Regions from separate parts of the Neobacillus sp. 114 genome, predicted to be linked through region 2. Evidence: riboswitches for the same ligand, from Rfam matches in the RefSeq annotation. Region 2 holds a riboswitch; the other holds the start of a gene.

What was found. Region 2 has a riboswitch for glycine ahead of glyA (serine hydroxymethyltransferase). Riboswitches for the same ligand answer to the same signal wherever they lie in the genome.
Region 1: linked by a shared signal. The riboswitch ahead of gcvT (glycine cleavage system aminomethyltransferase GcvT) and the one ahead of glyA (serine hydroxymethyltransferase) in region 2 are both predicted to bind glycine.

The regions. Positions count from the first base shown of each region.
Region 1 is NZ_CP126144.1:4,814,487-4,820,715, forward strand. It holds gene gcvPA (aminomethyl-transferring glycine dehydrogenase subunit GcvPA) at 1-773, opposite strand, end outside; gene gcvT (glycine cleavage system aminomethyltransferase GcvT) at 792-1,898, opposite strand; glycine riboswitch at 2,050-2,126, opposite strand; glycine riboswitch at 2,130-2,219, opposite strand; gene QNN06_RS23590 (DEAD/DEAH box helicase) at 2,379-4,067, shown strand; gene QNN06_RS23595 (YqhG family protein) at 4,045-4,836, shown strand; gene QNN06_RS23600 (YqzE family protein) at 4,881-5,078, opposite strand; gene comGG (competence type IV pilus minor pilin ComGG) at 5,135-5,515, opposite strand; gene comGF (competence type IV pilus minor pilin ComGF) at 5,512-5,988, opposite strand; gene comGE (competence type IV pilus minor pilin ComGE) at 5,936-6,229, opposite strand, start outside.
Region 2 is NZ_CP126144.1:552,019-558,247, reverse strand. It holds gene gcvH (glycine cleavage system protein GcvH) at 1-76, opposite strand, end outside; gene gcvT (glycine cleavage system aminomethyltransferase GcvT) at 154-1,266, opposite strand; gene sdaAA (L-serine ammonia-lyase, iron-sulfur-dependent, subunit alpha) at 1,282-2,163, opposite strand; gene QNN06_RS02670 (serine dehydratase beta chain) at 2,163-2,681, opposite strand; gene glyA (serine hydroxymethyltransferase) at 2,697-3,947, opposite strand; glycine riboswitch at 4,024-4,106, opposite strand; glycine riboswitch at 4,110-4,214, opposite strand; gene QNN06_RS02660 (hypothetical protein) at 4,295-4,708, opposite strand; gene solA (N-methyl-L-tryptophan oxidase) at 4,772-5,938, opposite strand; gene QNN06_RS02650 (LysR family transcriptional regulator) at 6,111-6,229, shown strand, end outside.

The DNA of each region.
Region 1 (6,229 bases), 2.1 Mb from region 2:
TCTGCACCAAATTTTCCTGGAGGTGTCAAAATTCCAAGTGATAATGGATTGCTTGAAACAACAAACATTGCTTTATTTTCGTGAATAATCTCTTCAAGCTCTTTTAAAGGTTCAATTCGGCCTAAAAAGTTTGGATATTGAACGACAACTGCGGCTACGTCAGCATTTACCAATCCTTTTAGGGCTTCAATATCAGTAATTCCATCCTTCACAGGAACCTCAATCACATCAAGGTATTGACCCTTTGCGTAAGTTTCCAGAACCTCACGGGATTCAGGGTGAACAGCACTGGAAACCAGGATGGTTTTCCGTTTAGTGTGACCAGCACTTAGCATTGCTGCTTCAGCAAGTGCAGTACCACCGTCATACATCGAGGAGTTGGCCACATCCATTCCTGTTAATTCACAAATCATTGTTTGGAATTCAAAAATCGCCTGCAGTTCCCCTTGGGAGATCTCCGGTTGGTAAGGTGTATAGGCTGTGTAGAACTCCGATCTTGAGATGACATGGTCAACGATAACCGGCATATAGTGGTCATAAACTCCGGCACCTAAGAAAGACACATTCGATTTTAAATCAGCATTCCGGCTTGCTAACTGAAAAAGTTCCTTCATCAAAGCTGTTTCAGATTTTGCCGGTTTAATATTGTATTCACCTTTAAATCGGACCTTTTCAGGAATATCACTGAATAGTTCATCGACAGTGGAAACTCCAATTGTCTCCAGCATTGCCTGCTTATCTTGTTCAGTCATGGGTAAATAGCGATGTTTCATAAACCTTGCTCCCTTCTGCTATTTCTTTTCTCTTTTATAAAAAGGTGTAGGAACCACTTTCGCTTTTAAACGTTTGCCGCGAATTTCAACTTCCACTTCGGTATCAAGTCCTGCATGTTCGGAAGAAATGAGGGCAAGACCGATGTTTTTCTTTAAGGTTGGGGACTGTGTACCGGTGGTAACTTCACCAATTAGCGCTTCCCCTTTGTAAACTGGATAGCCGTGGCGCGGAATTCCCCGGTCAACCATCTCGATCCCAACAAGCTTCCGGGACAAACCCGCTTCCTTTTGTTTCAATAGAGCTTCTTTTCCAATAAAATCAGCCTCTTTATTCAATTTCACCGCAAAGCCAATTCCTGCCTCAAGCGGGGAAATTTCCGGTGATAATTCCTGGCCGTAAAGCGCTAAGTTTGCTTCAAAACGAAGTGTGTCGCGCGCACCTAGGCCGCAAGGAATAACTCCCTCGTCTTTTCCGGCTTCCAGAATGGCTGTCCAGATTTCGACGACATCACCAGCATCACAATATACTTCAAAGCCGTCTTCCCCTGTATAACCAGTTCTAGATACAAGTGCTTTTTTCCCATTTAAAACAACTTCCTGCTGGAATTTAAAAAAGCCGATTTGGCTTAAATCCGTCTGTGGAGCTAGCTTCTGTAATACCTTTTCTGCAAGAGGGCCTTGAAGCGCAAGCTGTGCCATTGTTTCAGACAGGTTTTCGATTGTTACATTTCCTTCAAGGTGCTTCTCCAGCCAGTTGTAGTCCTTTTCAATATTCGATGCGTTGACAACTAGCAAATAATGATTGTCTTCAACCTTGTAAACAAGCAGGTCGTCAATAGTTCCGCCGTTTTCATAGCACATCGCGGTATATTGCGCCCCGCCGTCTTTCACTTTTGAAATGTCATTTGTCATCAATTTTTGTAAATAATTGAGGCTGTCTGGGCCCTTTACCTCAACTTCGCCCATATGGGACACATCGAATAAACCGGCTTTCGTGCGGACAGCTTCATGCTCATCCTTGATGCTTGAAAACTGGACAGGCAACTCCCAGCCGCCAAAATCGATGGTTTTTCCCCCGTATTCCTTGTAAACTTCAAACAGCGGAGTGCGTTTTAATTCCGTCATCATAAATCCCCCTTCATTTACTACATGTTCATTATTTGTAAAAATGAATTATTGCCAATTAACAAAAATAGGAAAACTCCTTGTCGTTTTCCTAAATACAACAAAAAGGTGCAAAAAAGGACAGAAACCTCCCTTTAACAGTAAAGAAGGTCTCTGTCCTTGCACCTGAAAGTTTACCTAAATCGGCTGTCCCCTTTGGTGGCTGGTATCATCCAGCACTCTCCAGAGCTGCGTCCAACAAGAGTTCTTTTGCCTGAGAGATTCACATAAGCTGCTTGCTCCTTCGGCGCTACAAAAAGTAGTCTCTCCCCTTGTTTTCATTCGCACTTATAATATTATTTTCCAATTTGGTCATACTAATTATACTTAAAAAATAGATTACCTTATTTAAATATTTAAAACTTTCAAAGCTATTATCATCCTACCATTAAAACAACATATCGGGCAATAATAATTTATCTTAAAAAGGAGCTGAAAAGGATGAATGTCGAAATTGAATTTGATTCCTCCTGGCAGGATGATTTTTTACATAAAATTGATCATGATGGACCCTGGGGAAATTGGGAGCTTTTTAAATTGGCCATCGATATTGAAAATCATTTGGTGGTCCCGGAATTCGAAGGTCTGCAGGCTCCAAAGCATCTGCCAAATTTGACGCCTCTCCCCCATCAGCTTGAAACGGCCAAGCAGGTGGTTGAAAACATGAACGGAAAGGCCATCCTTGCGGATGAAGTGGGTCTCGGAAAGACTATCGAAGCTGGGTTAATTTTAAAAGAATACATGATTCGCGGATTAGTGAAAAAAGTGTTAATTCTTGTTCCCGCCTCCTTAGTCACCCAGTGGGCACAGGAATTAAATAGCAAATTTTATATACCGGCTGTCACTCAAAGAAAAAGCTATGTTTGGGAACAATGTGATGTCGTTGTTTCCTCCATCGATACGGCGAAACGAAATCCGCATCGGGAGATTATTTACAAGCAAGACTATGACCTCATCATTATCGATGAAGCCCATAAATTAAAAAATAATAAAACAAAAAACTACGAATTTGTTCAAAACTTAAAAAAGAAGTTTTGTTTATTGCTGACGGCAACACCTATTCAAAATAGGATTGAGGAGATTTTTAACCTCGTATCCCTATTAAAGCCTGGTCACTTAGGGAATGAAACTGTCTTTTACGAAAAATATAAACGAGATTCCCGTTCCTTAAATGATGACCAGCATCTAAAAGAGCTAGTCAATAAAGTCATGATCCGCAACCGTCGTGCCGATACAGGAATCGAATGGACGAAACGGCATGTGGAGACGATACCGATTGAATTTACAAAATCGGAACGCGACCTGTATGACTCCATCTTAGAGCTTAAAAATGAGGGAGACTGGGTTCAAACGAGCAGTTTTTCTGTGATGACTTTGCAGCGTGAAGCATGCTCAAGCCGAGAGGCCGTTTTCTATACCTTAAAAAACATGCTTCTTAAAAAGGAAAACCCCACGCAGGCCTATCAAGAACAAATCAACTTTTTAATTAAAAAAGTGGAGACTGTCGAGCAAAATTCCAAGGCAGTAAAAGCCCTTGAATTAATTCAGAAAATAAATGATAAAGTGATTATTTTCACGGAATACCGGGCTACCCAATTATATTTACAGTGGTACTTAAAGCAGCACGGAATTTCCTCCGTTCCTTTCCGAGGCGGTTTTAAACGCGGGAAAAAGGACTGGATGCGCGAGTTGTTCCAAAAGCATGCCCAGGTGTTGATTGCTACTGAAGCGGGCGGGGAAGGGATTAACCTGCAATTTTGCAACCACATTATCAATTTTGATCTGCCGTGGAACCCGATGAGACTGGAGCAACGCATCGGAAGGATTCACCGCCTCGGTCAGGAAAAGGATGTCATGATTTATAATTTTGCCATCAAAAATACGGTGGAAGAGCATATTTTAAAACTTTTATACGAAAAGATTGATTTATTTGAAAAAGTCATCGGAGAACTTGATGATATTCTAACAAAACTAGAATTCGGAAATATTGAAGATCATATAATGGATATCTTTGGCGACTCCTGCTCTGAAGGGGAAATGCGGATTAAAATGGAGAATTTATCATCAATGATTGAATTTGCACAAAATATGAAAAAAGGAGAATCACATGCAGCAGCAGGAAATTCATAAGTTTCTTTTAAATTATTTTATGGCAAATGAATGTCCCATTGTCACCAATCACCCTGGATACTTAGATGTCCAACTAACAATTGAAATGGATAAGGAACTAATGAATCGGCCCTTTTACTGGCATTATTTAGAGAAAACTGGCGGAATACCGAATCCAATGAGATTGACCCTCATCACCAACCAAAAAGCAGCACCTGAAAATCTCAGAGGGGAAACCATCCATTTTGGTTCGCCCCGCCTGCATCAAGTTTTTGAGTCTACAAAAAATTTAGCCAGATATATAAGGCTTTATGAAAATCACGGCAACTCCGCCGTCCAGACTCCCTTGCTGCCATGGCTATGCATGAATGTTAAAATCTCCTATCAATGTGACCGTAAACGCGATATTTTTAAGTCAATCGGCCTTCAGCTTATTAACGGGAAAATGGTGGAGGATTTTCATAATTACCTGCTTAAAATTTCGTTAACGCCGAAAATCCCTGATTACTCGTTTACATTATCACCACTGGTTAAACCAAAAAGCGGAATGATTCGAATTGAAAATTATTTAAAATCAGTCATTGAAAATGATGACCATACCTGGGCCGATGAAGCAAAGATACGCTGGGAGAAGGATTTAGAACTGCTGAATCATTTTTATGAGGACATCGAAGATGAAAACGAAAGCTATGAGACAGAAAAACAGGCACTCAAGGATCAATATGAGCCGCGAATTCATATTTCCTTTATCAATGGCGGGCTGTTTTACTTAACAGAAAAAGCAATTTAAAAAGAAAACCCCAAGTCGTGAAATTATACTTGGGGGTTTTCTTTTTAAAGTCCACTGTCTTTCATTTTCCGTCTCTTAACCTCTGAATACACAATATAGGGAAGTATGCCAAACCAGCGATACCAGAAGGATGCTTTGGTCTGTTTTCGCTCGAGGCGCTGACGTTTTCGTTCGTCCTTTGGCTGGTCCGCATATTTGACAATTGTTTGCGTCATATATTTTACATAATCATTCGTTTTCATGTACACACCTGCCTTTAACTTACATTACAAGTATGTCCAAGGTTTATCCTTTCGAATCAATAAGTAATCCATTTAATTAGCTTTTTTGACCTCGTGTCAAAATATCCTTTCCCGTTTACCAATTCACCTGAATGAAGCCGGAGTGTAAAGGAAACTCTTTGGACATATCCTGACGGGGGATCGGCGAGAAAATCCATATTCCCCTTCTGAAATCCAAACTTTCCTTTAGATGGGATTGTTCCTGACACCTGGGCCTGATTTTCGAATTTCTTTACGGATGACAAGAAATAATACTCTTCCTGCAAAATAACGGCTGATTCGTGCGCTAGCTTTCTCTCCGACAGGAGCTTCTCCACCTCGATTGAAAAAAACAGCAGAAAAATGATCAACAAACATAATGTAAGGGGATAAGTGAAGCCTTTTTGGCTATTTTTCATGTGCTCTTATTCCAATCAATTAAAGAATAGGCGGTAACAGAATACTCTATTCCTTTCAAATCCTTTACCGTTACCTTTACCGCATTATTCACCAAAGCAAACGAATGCCAAGAAACATTCTGCAGGATGATTTCATGCCCCGTCGAGTTAACCCGTCTTCTTAAATTGTTGCCGTAAATTTCATAATAAATGGTTTCTCCGTCTTTTGTTAAGATCAGCCGATTGGAAACTACCTCAGCCTTGGTCGACCAGCGGATTTCTTTTTTTATTTGGCTGCAGAAAACCTCCCATTCCATTGCCTGAAGGATGGATTGATTCTCCTTATTGTCAAGAATAAGTTGAAAGAGAGGTGTCATATAAAAAACAATAATTGAAAGAATCACCAACGAAAACATTACCTCAATGAGCGTAAAACCTTTTTCATTCGAGACTGCCACAGATTTCATTTTCCAAATGTAAGGACGTTTTTTCAACTTTAACGCAAACCTCCTTTTGCCCGAAGGAGTCCTTCCAAATAATTTGATAACCAATCTCATTTTGTACCAATGTATAATTGGCAAATGTCCGATTATCTATTAATTTTGCCTCCAGTTCCTCATACATGATCTGCCTCATCTTTTTCTCAATCTCCAAATTTACGGATTGCTTTCTTAAATCCGTGACCAACGGAATGAAAACCAAACAAATCAAAAACATTGCTGATAAGGACAGCAG
Region 2 (6,229 bases):
GTACCCGATTTTCACCCAATGATAATACCCACTCATGCTCCTTGCTATATAAAAGGTTTGCTGTCGCGTTTGTCATATGAATCCTTCCTTCCACCCTAGTATTCATAAATTTAGTCAATCCTGTAAAACCAATCAATCTCGGAAAAAATGAACCTAACTCTTTTTATAAAAAGGTGTTTTCACAACAACTGCCTCAATTTGCTTATTGCGAATTTCAACCTTAACCTTAGTTCCAACTGCTGCAAATTCTGCGCTTAAAAGGGCAAGGCCTAAACTTTTCTTCAATGTCGGGGAATGGGTTCCCGATGTAATGAAGCCAATTTCCTCTCCGCCTTCAGAAAATACTTTATAGCCATGCCGCGGGATCCCTCTTCCAGTCACTTCGATTCCGACTATTTTTCGTTTTAATCCTTCTTCTTTTTGCTTAGCAAGTACTTCCTTACCTAAAAATGCTGATTCTTTGTTTGTTTTTACGGCAAACCCGATGCCTGCTTCCAGAGGTCCGATGTCGCTGGAAAGCTCTTGACCATACAGTGCCAAGCGGGCTTCAAAGCGAAGTGTATCCCGGGCCCCAAGTCCGCAAGGCTTTAAGCCATCTTCTTTTCCTGCATCTAACAGCCTCTCCCAAAGCGCTTCCACTTTGTCTGCCGCTAAATAAAGCTCAAATCCGTCCTCTCCCGTATAGCCGGTGCGGGAGACTAGTACACCAGAGATCCCGGAAACCGTGACATGATCGGCAAACTGGAAAAAGCCAATTTCCGCTAAATTTGTATCGGTTACCTTTTGTAAAATTCTTTCGGCTTTTGGACCTTGAATAGCCAGCTGTGCAGTGTCAGCAGAAATATTTGTTAAGGTGACATTCCCTTTTGCCTGCTGTTTCATCCACTCGTAATCTTTTTCAATATTTGCCGCATTAATCACCAGAAGATATTTTTCACTCGCTAACTTGTAAACTAGTAAATCATCGACTGTTCCGCCGTCCGGGTAACACATTGCCGTATACTGTGCCTGGTTGATCTGAAGCTTGGTTACATCGTTTGTTACGAGGTAATTAATATAGCTCTCAGCATCTTTTCCTTCTACAAGTACCTCACCCATATGCGAAACATCGAACAGACCTGCTTCATTACGGACTGCCTCATGTTCTTCTAAAATGCTGGAAAATTGAACCGGCAGTTCCCATCCTCCAAAATCTATCACTTTTGCGCCGTACTTTTTATATGTTTCAAAAAGCGGTGTCCGTTTTAATACTGTATCTGTACTCATCTGAGCCCCTCCGTCTTATGTGTTTCTGCAAAGTAACCGATCTTTCAATTTCATTCCTGTGTCCGTCATGGCCAGGCCGCCGAGCGCTGTTTCCCGAAGCGTGCGCGGCATTTCCTTGCCTATTTTGTACATTGCCTCAATGACTTCATCACATGGAATTCGGCTTTCAATCCCGGCAAGCGACAGGTCAGCTGCTGAAAAGGCAATCGAGGTACCGATTACGTTCCGCTTGATACATGGAACTTCGACGAGACCAGCAACCGGGTCACATACTAATCCTAAAAGGGATTTCATCGCGAGCGCCGTGGCGTTCACCACCTGCTCTGGTGTCCCGCCCTTTAATTCAGCAATCGCCCCGGCCGCCATTGCTGTGGCCGAACCGACCTCCGCTTGGCATCCTCCGGCCGCTCCAGAGATAAAGGAACGGTTGGCAATCACATATCCGAGTGCACTTGCGGTAAACAAACCCATGACTAAATCCCGATAGGAGGTACCGTCATTCTTGCGAAGAGAAAATAATACCCCGGGTAAAATACCGGCGGCCCCTGCCGTTGGCGTTGCCACAATCACGCCCATCCGTGCATTGGTTTCCGACGTGGCCATTGAGAAAGTCATCGCATCGTTAATATACGGACCAGATAAACCCTTCCCGTTATTTACGTATTCGCTCATCTTAACGGCATCACCGCCAGAGATACCGCTTGGTGCTGGGGACCCATCTTCTACGCCGCTCTCAACTGCATGCTTCATTTTAATTAACCGCTCTGCCATCATATCGATAATCGTCTCTTTGTCTCTCCCCGATTTTTCCATTTCCACCATCAGCATCATTTCGCCAACAGTTTTCCGTTCTCGGGTACAAAGTTCGATGAGCTCGTTCATTGATCGAAAATCCATCATACACCCTCCAACATCGCTTCATAAAAAGTATTGGAACGATATTTTGCGGCAATTTTCGAAAAATCATCATCTGTGCTTAATCGAATATCAACTTTTTCATCATCAATCATAAAGATTTTTGATAAACCTCCGCCTAAAGATACACCGCCTACTTTAACAATAAGGTCTGCCCGTCTGGCCCTGACAACCGTTGTGTTTGGATGATCATAATACGGGCAGCGATTCTCAAATTTAAATTCGTAGTGAAGCCCGTATCGATTGGTTAATTCGACCGCGTATCTAATTCTGGTATCATCTGTATTCATCCCCAGCAGGCCGCCGAGAAGCGCTTTATCTGTTCCGTGTCCCTGGTATGTTTCAGAGAACGAATCATAGAAAGTTATATCCGCCTTTTTTGGGGATCCTCCAAGCATCTCATAAACAAATTTCCCGATTGATACAACACCTGCTGTATGAGAACTGGATGGCCCTACCATAATCGGGCCGATGATGTCAAAACAGCTTTGATACTCCATTAAGCTACCCCTTTCTTAAACAGTGATTGGCTGTTGAAATAATGGAAATCCCCCGCAAATTGCTTTTGTTGTCTTTCTTCCCTGTTCGATTACGGCGAAATCCCCTTTGCTCTTAAGAACGGCTGCGATCACTTTTGCGATTTGCACCATTTCTTCTTGTTTCATCCCACGTGTGGTTAATGCTGCAGTCCCCATACGGATTCCACTTGTCACAAACGGGCTTTGCGGGTCGTATGGAATGGTGTTTTTGTTAACTGTAATTCCGACTTCTTCAAGCAATTTCTCTGCTTCTTTTCCGGTTAAATCCCACGGACGCACATCTAGGAGAACAATATGATTATCAGTCCCGCCGGATACAAGAGCTGCACCTTCCTGCTTTAATGCCTCTCCAAGCGCAGCAGAATTATCAATAATCTGTTTGGCATATTCTTTAAAGCTTGGCTGCAATGCTTCCTTGAAAGCAACTGCCTTAGCGGCAATGATATGCATGAGCGGACCGCCCTGAATTCCCGGAAAAACCGCTTTATTAATTTGTTTTAAGATTTCTTCATCGTTTGTTAAAATGACGCCGCCTCGCGGACCGCGCAATGTTTTATGTGTGGTGCTGGTCACAACATCCGCATACGGCACCGGAGAAGGATGGAGACCGGCGGCAACAAGTCCAGCAATATGCGCCATATCAACCATCAGTTTTGCACCAACCTGATCGGCTATTTTTCTAAACCTTGCAAAATCAATGATTCTTGGATAGGCGCTAGTGCCGGCAATAATTAGTTTTGGTTGTTCTTTATTGGCAACCTCCTCCAATTCATCGTAATCAATCAAGTGATTGTCTTCTCTTACCCCATAAGAAACGACATCAAACCATTTCCCTGACATTGCCACTGGACTCCCGTGTGTTAAATGGCCGCCATGCGATAAATTCATCCCCATAATCTTATCTCCTGGTTTAAGCAGGGCGAAAAAAACAGCTGTATTGGCCTGTGCACCGGAGTGAGGCTGGACATTGGCAAATTTGGCGCCAAATAATTTAGTCAGCCTTTCAATCGCTGCCTGTTCTGCGACATCTACAAATTCACAGCCGCCATAATAACGTTTTCCGGGATACCCTTCGGCATACTTGTTCGTCATCACACTTCCCATTGCTTCCAAAACGTCCGGGCTGACAAAGTTTTCTGATGCAATTAACTCCAACGTATGGAGCTGGCGATTTTTTTCACTTTCGATTGCTTCAAAAATTGTTGAATCGTTATGCTGTAAGCTCATTGATCTTCCTCCATTTTTCCATCATTGTTTTTTAAAAAACAAAAAAGGACAGAAAAGGGGTGTAAAATCATCCCTTCTCTGTCCTTTTACCTGAGAGTTAAACTCCAATATTTATGGAGCTTTCTCCTTTGGTGGCATTTTCAAATACGCTCTCCAGAGGTGCGTCCTGTTATGGTTCTTTTACCTGAGAGATTGGTTCCAAGGGTTTTTTTGGAACTTGCTCCTTCGGTGGTAGATGTAGATATTACACTCTCCCACAACAATCATTCGCTCTATTCAATTTTATTATTTTCAGAATAATCATTCTGTTTATAATTGTCAATTCTTTTTTTAGATTAGTTTGGTTATCACAAATAAGAAGGATTTGCTTCTACATTTTTGAAGTAAACCACTTCGCCATCACTTTCACCATCGAAAATAACAGTTGTATTAGGGGAGAAAACTAATACGTCCCCGACTTCTGCCACATATTTATTTCCTTCTACATCGCGGACAACCATTTTGCCTTTGGTAACAACTTTGATTTCAATAAAAGTAAATTCTGCAGAATAATCAACCGAAGGCTGGAGTGCATAGTAACCCATTGTTAATACTTGTTTTTTATCTGTAACCGGCACATCAAGGATTTGCCCCTTTAACTCAGGTGTTCCCCGCAATACGCTTAATTCATTTAATTTATAGGTTCCTGCTTTAATTAATTGAATGCCCGGTTTTGCATCTAAATAAGATAATTGGCTTTGTGTTAATGTTTTTTCGCTCATTTTTGCACCTCTAAATTTATTATTTTTTTAATCGTTCTAGTATATTGGCAATTTAATAATCTATTAGATCTTTGCTTTCTGTTTTAATGCAGGGCGATTGATAGAGAAGAGAGAAATATCATGTTCCGTTTTGCCGGTTGTCACTAATTGGCTCAGCGTTTCTCCAACGACACTTGAGAATTTAAATCCATGGCCGGAGAATCCCGCTGCGATTGCGACATTGGAATACTGTGGATGCAAATCAATCACAAAATGCTCATCAGGTGTTTTGGTGTACATGCAAACTGCCCCTCTTTTAAGGCTTCCAGTAGCACCAGGCATGTATTCTTCTAGGAATCTGCGAATATTTCCTTCATCCTCAGTATAGATCCCAAATTCACGATTAATTGTATCTGGGTCGATTTTTTGACCAAAAGTATGGTATCCTATTTTCAAACCGCAGCCGCTGAAGCTTGGGAACCCGTAATAGATGCCTGTCGGTACTTCAACCATGAACGCCGGGAATCCATGGGTATTGCTATACTGGGACTCTTCGCATTCGAAGAATCCTACAACTTGGCGGTATGGCTGTAATGGAATATCAATATTTAACTTTGATAGAAGCTTGCTGTTCCAAGCTCCCATGCTCAAGATTAACTTACTGCCTGTAAAGGAACCAAATTCTGTTTGGATTTTGACAGAGTCCTCGGAAATCTCAAAATCCTCAACCCGTGTATGCGTTAACACTTTGGCACCATGCGCTTCGGCTAGTTCCCGGTAAGCGCGGATGCAATTTTCACTAAACAAGACACCGGAGTTCTTTTCGTAAATAGCGTTAAAATTTTCAGGGACGGTTACACCCGGCCAGCGCTGATGAATTTCATCGCCTTCTAGTAGATCAACATCCAATCCATGAATATTTGCGGCTTCTATCGTTTCAGCAACGAAGTCAGATTCACCTTTAGGGCCAAATACTAAAACACCGGTTTTGGTAAAAATCTTATGATGTGTTTCTCTCTCAAGTTCATACCATAACTCCTGGGCTCTTAATGCAAACGGTACATACTCACGTCCTTCACCATAAGCATGGCGGATAATCCGTGTGTCACCGTGATGGCTGCCATTTGTATGAGGCGGATCAAATGCATCTACCAATAATGTTTTTACACCTTGTTTGGCCAGGTAATAACCTGCCGCCATTCCCATCGATCCTGCGCCAACAACAATTACATCAAAGTCTTTTTTGCTCATCGTTTCTGCTCTCCTTTTTAATAATTTAAATTTTCTTAATTCTTTAATAATATCTTACGACCTTTCTGCCATCATGTAAAATGATTAAAAGAGATACTATCTATCTCTATTAGAAATATTATCTCTATTAGCAATGTGGTTAGGAATAACAGATTGATACGGGGGAATAGCCATGGAAATTAAGGATTTGCGGATTTTTCAAAAGGTAGCTGAGTTCGGTAGCATTTCAAAGGCCGCCAAAAGCCTAAATTATGTTCAATCCTATGTAACCGTAAGGGTCAGGCAGCTGGA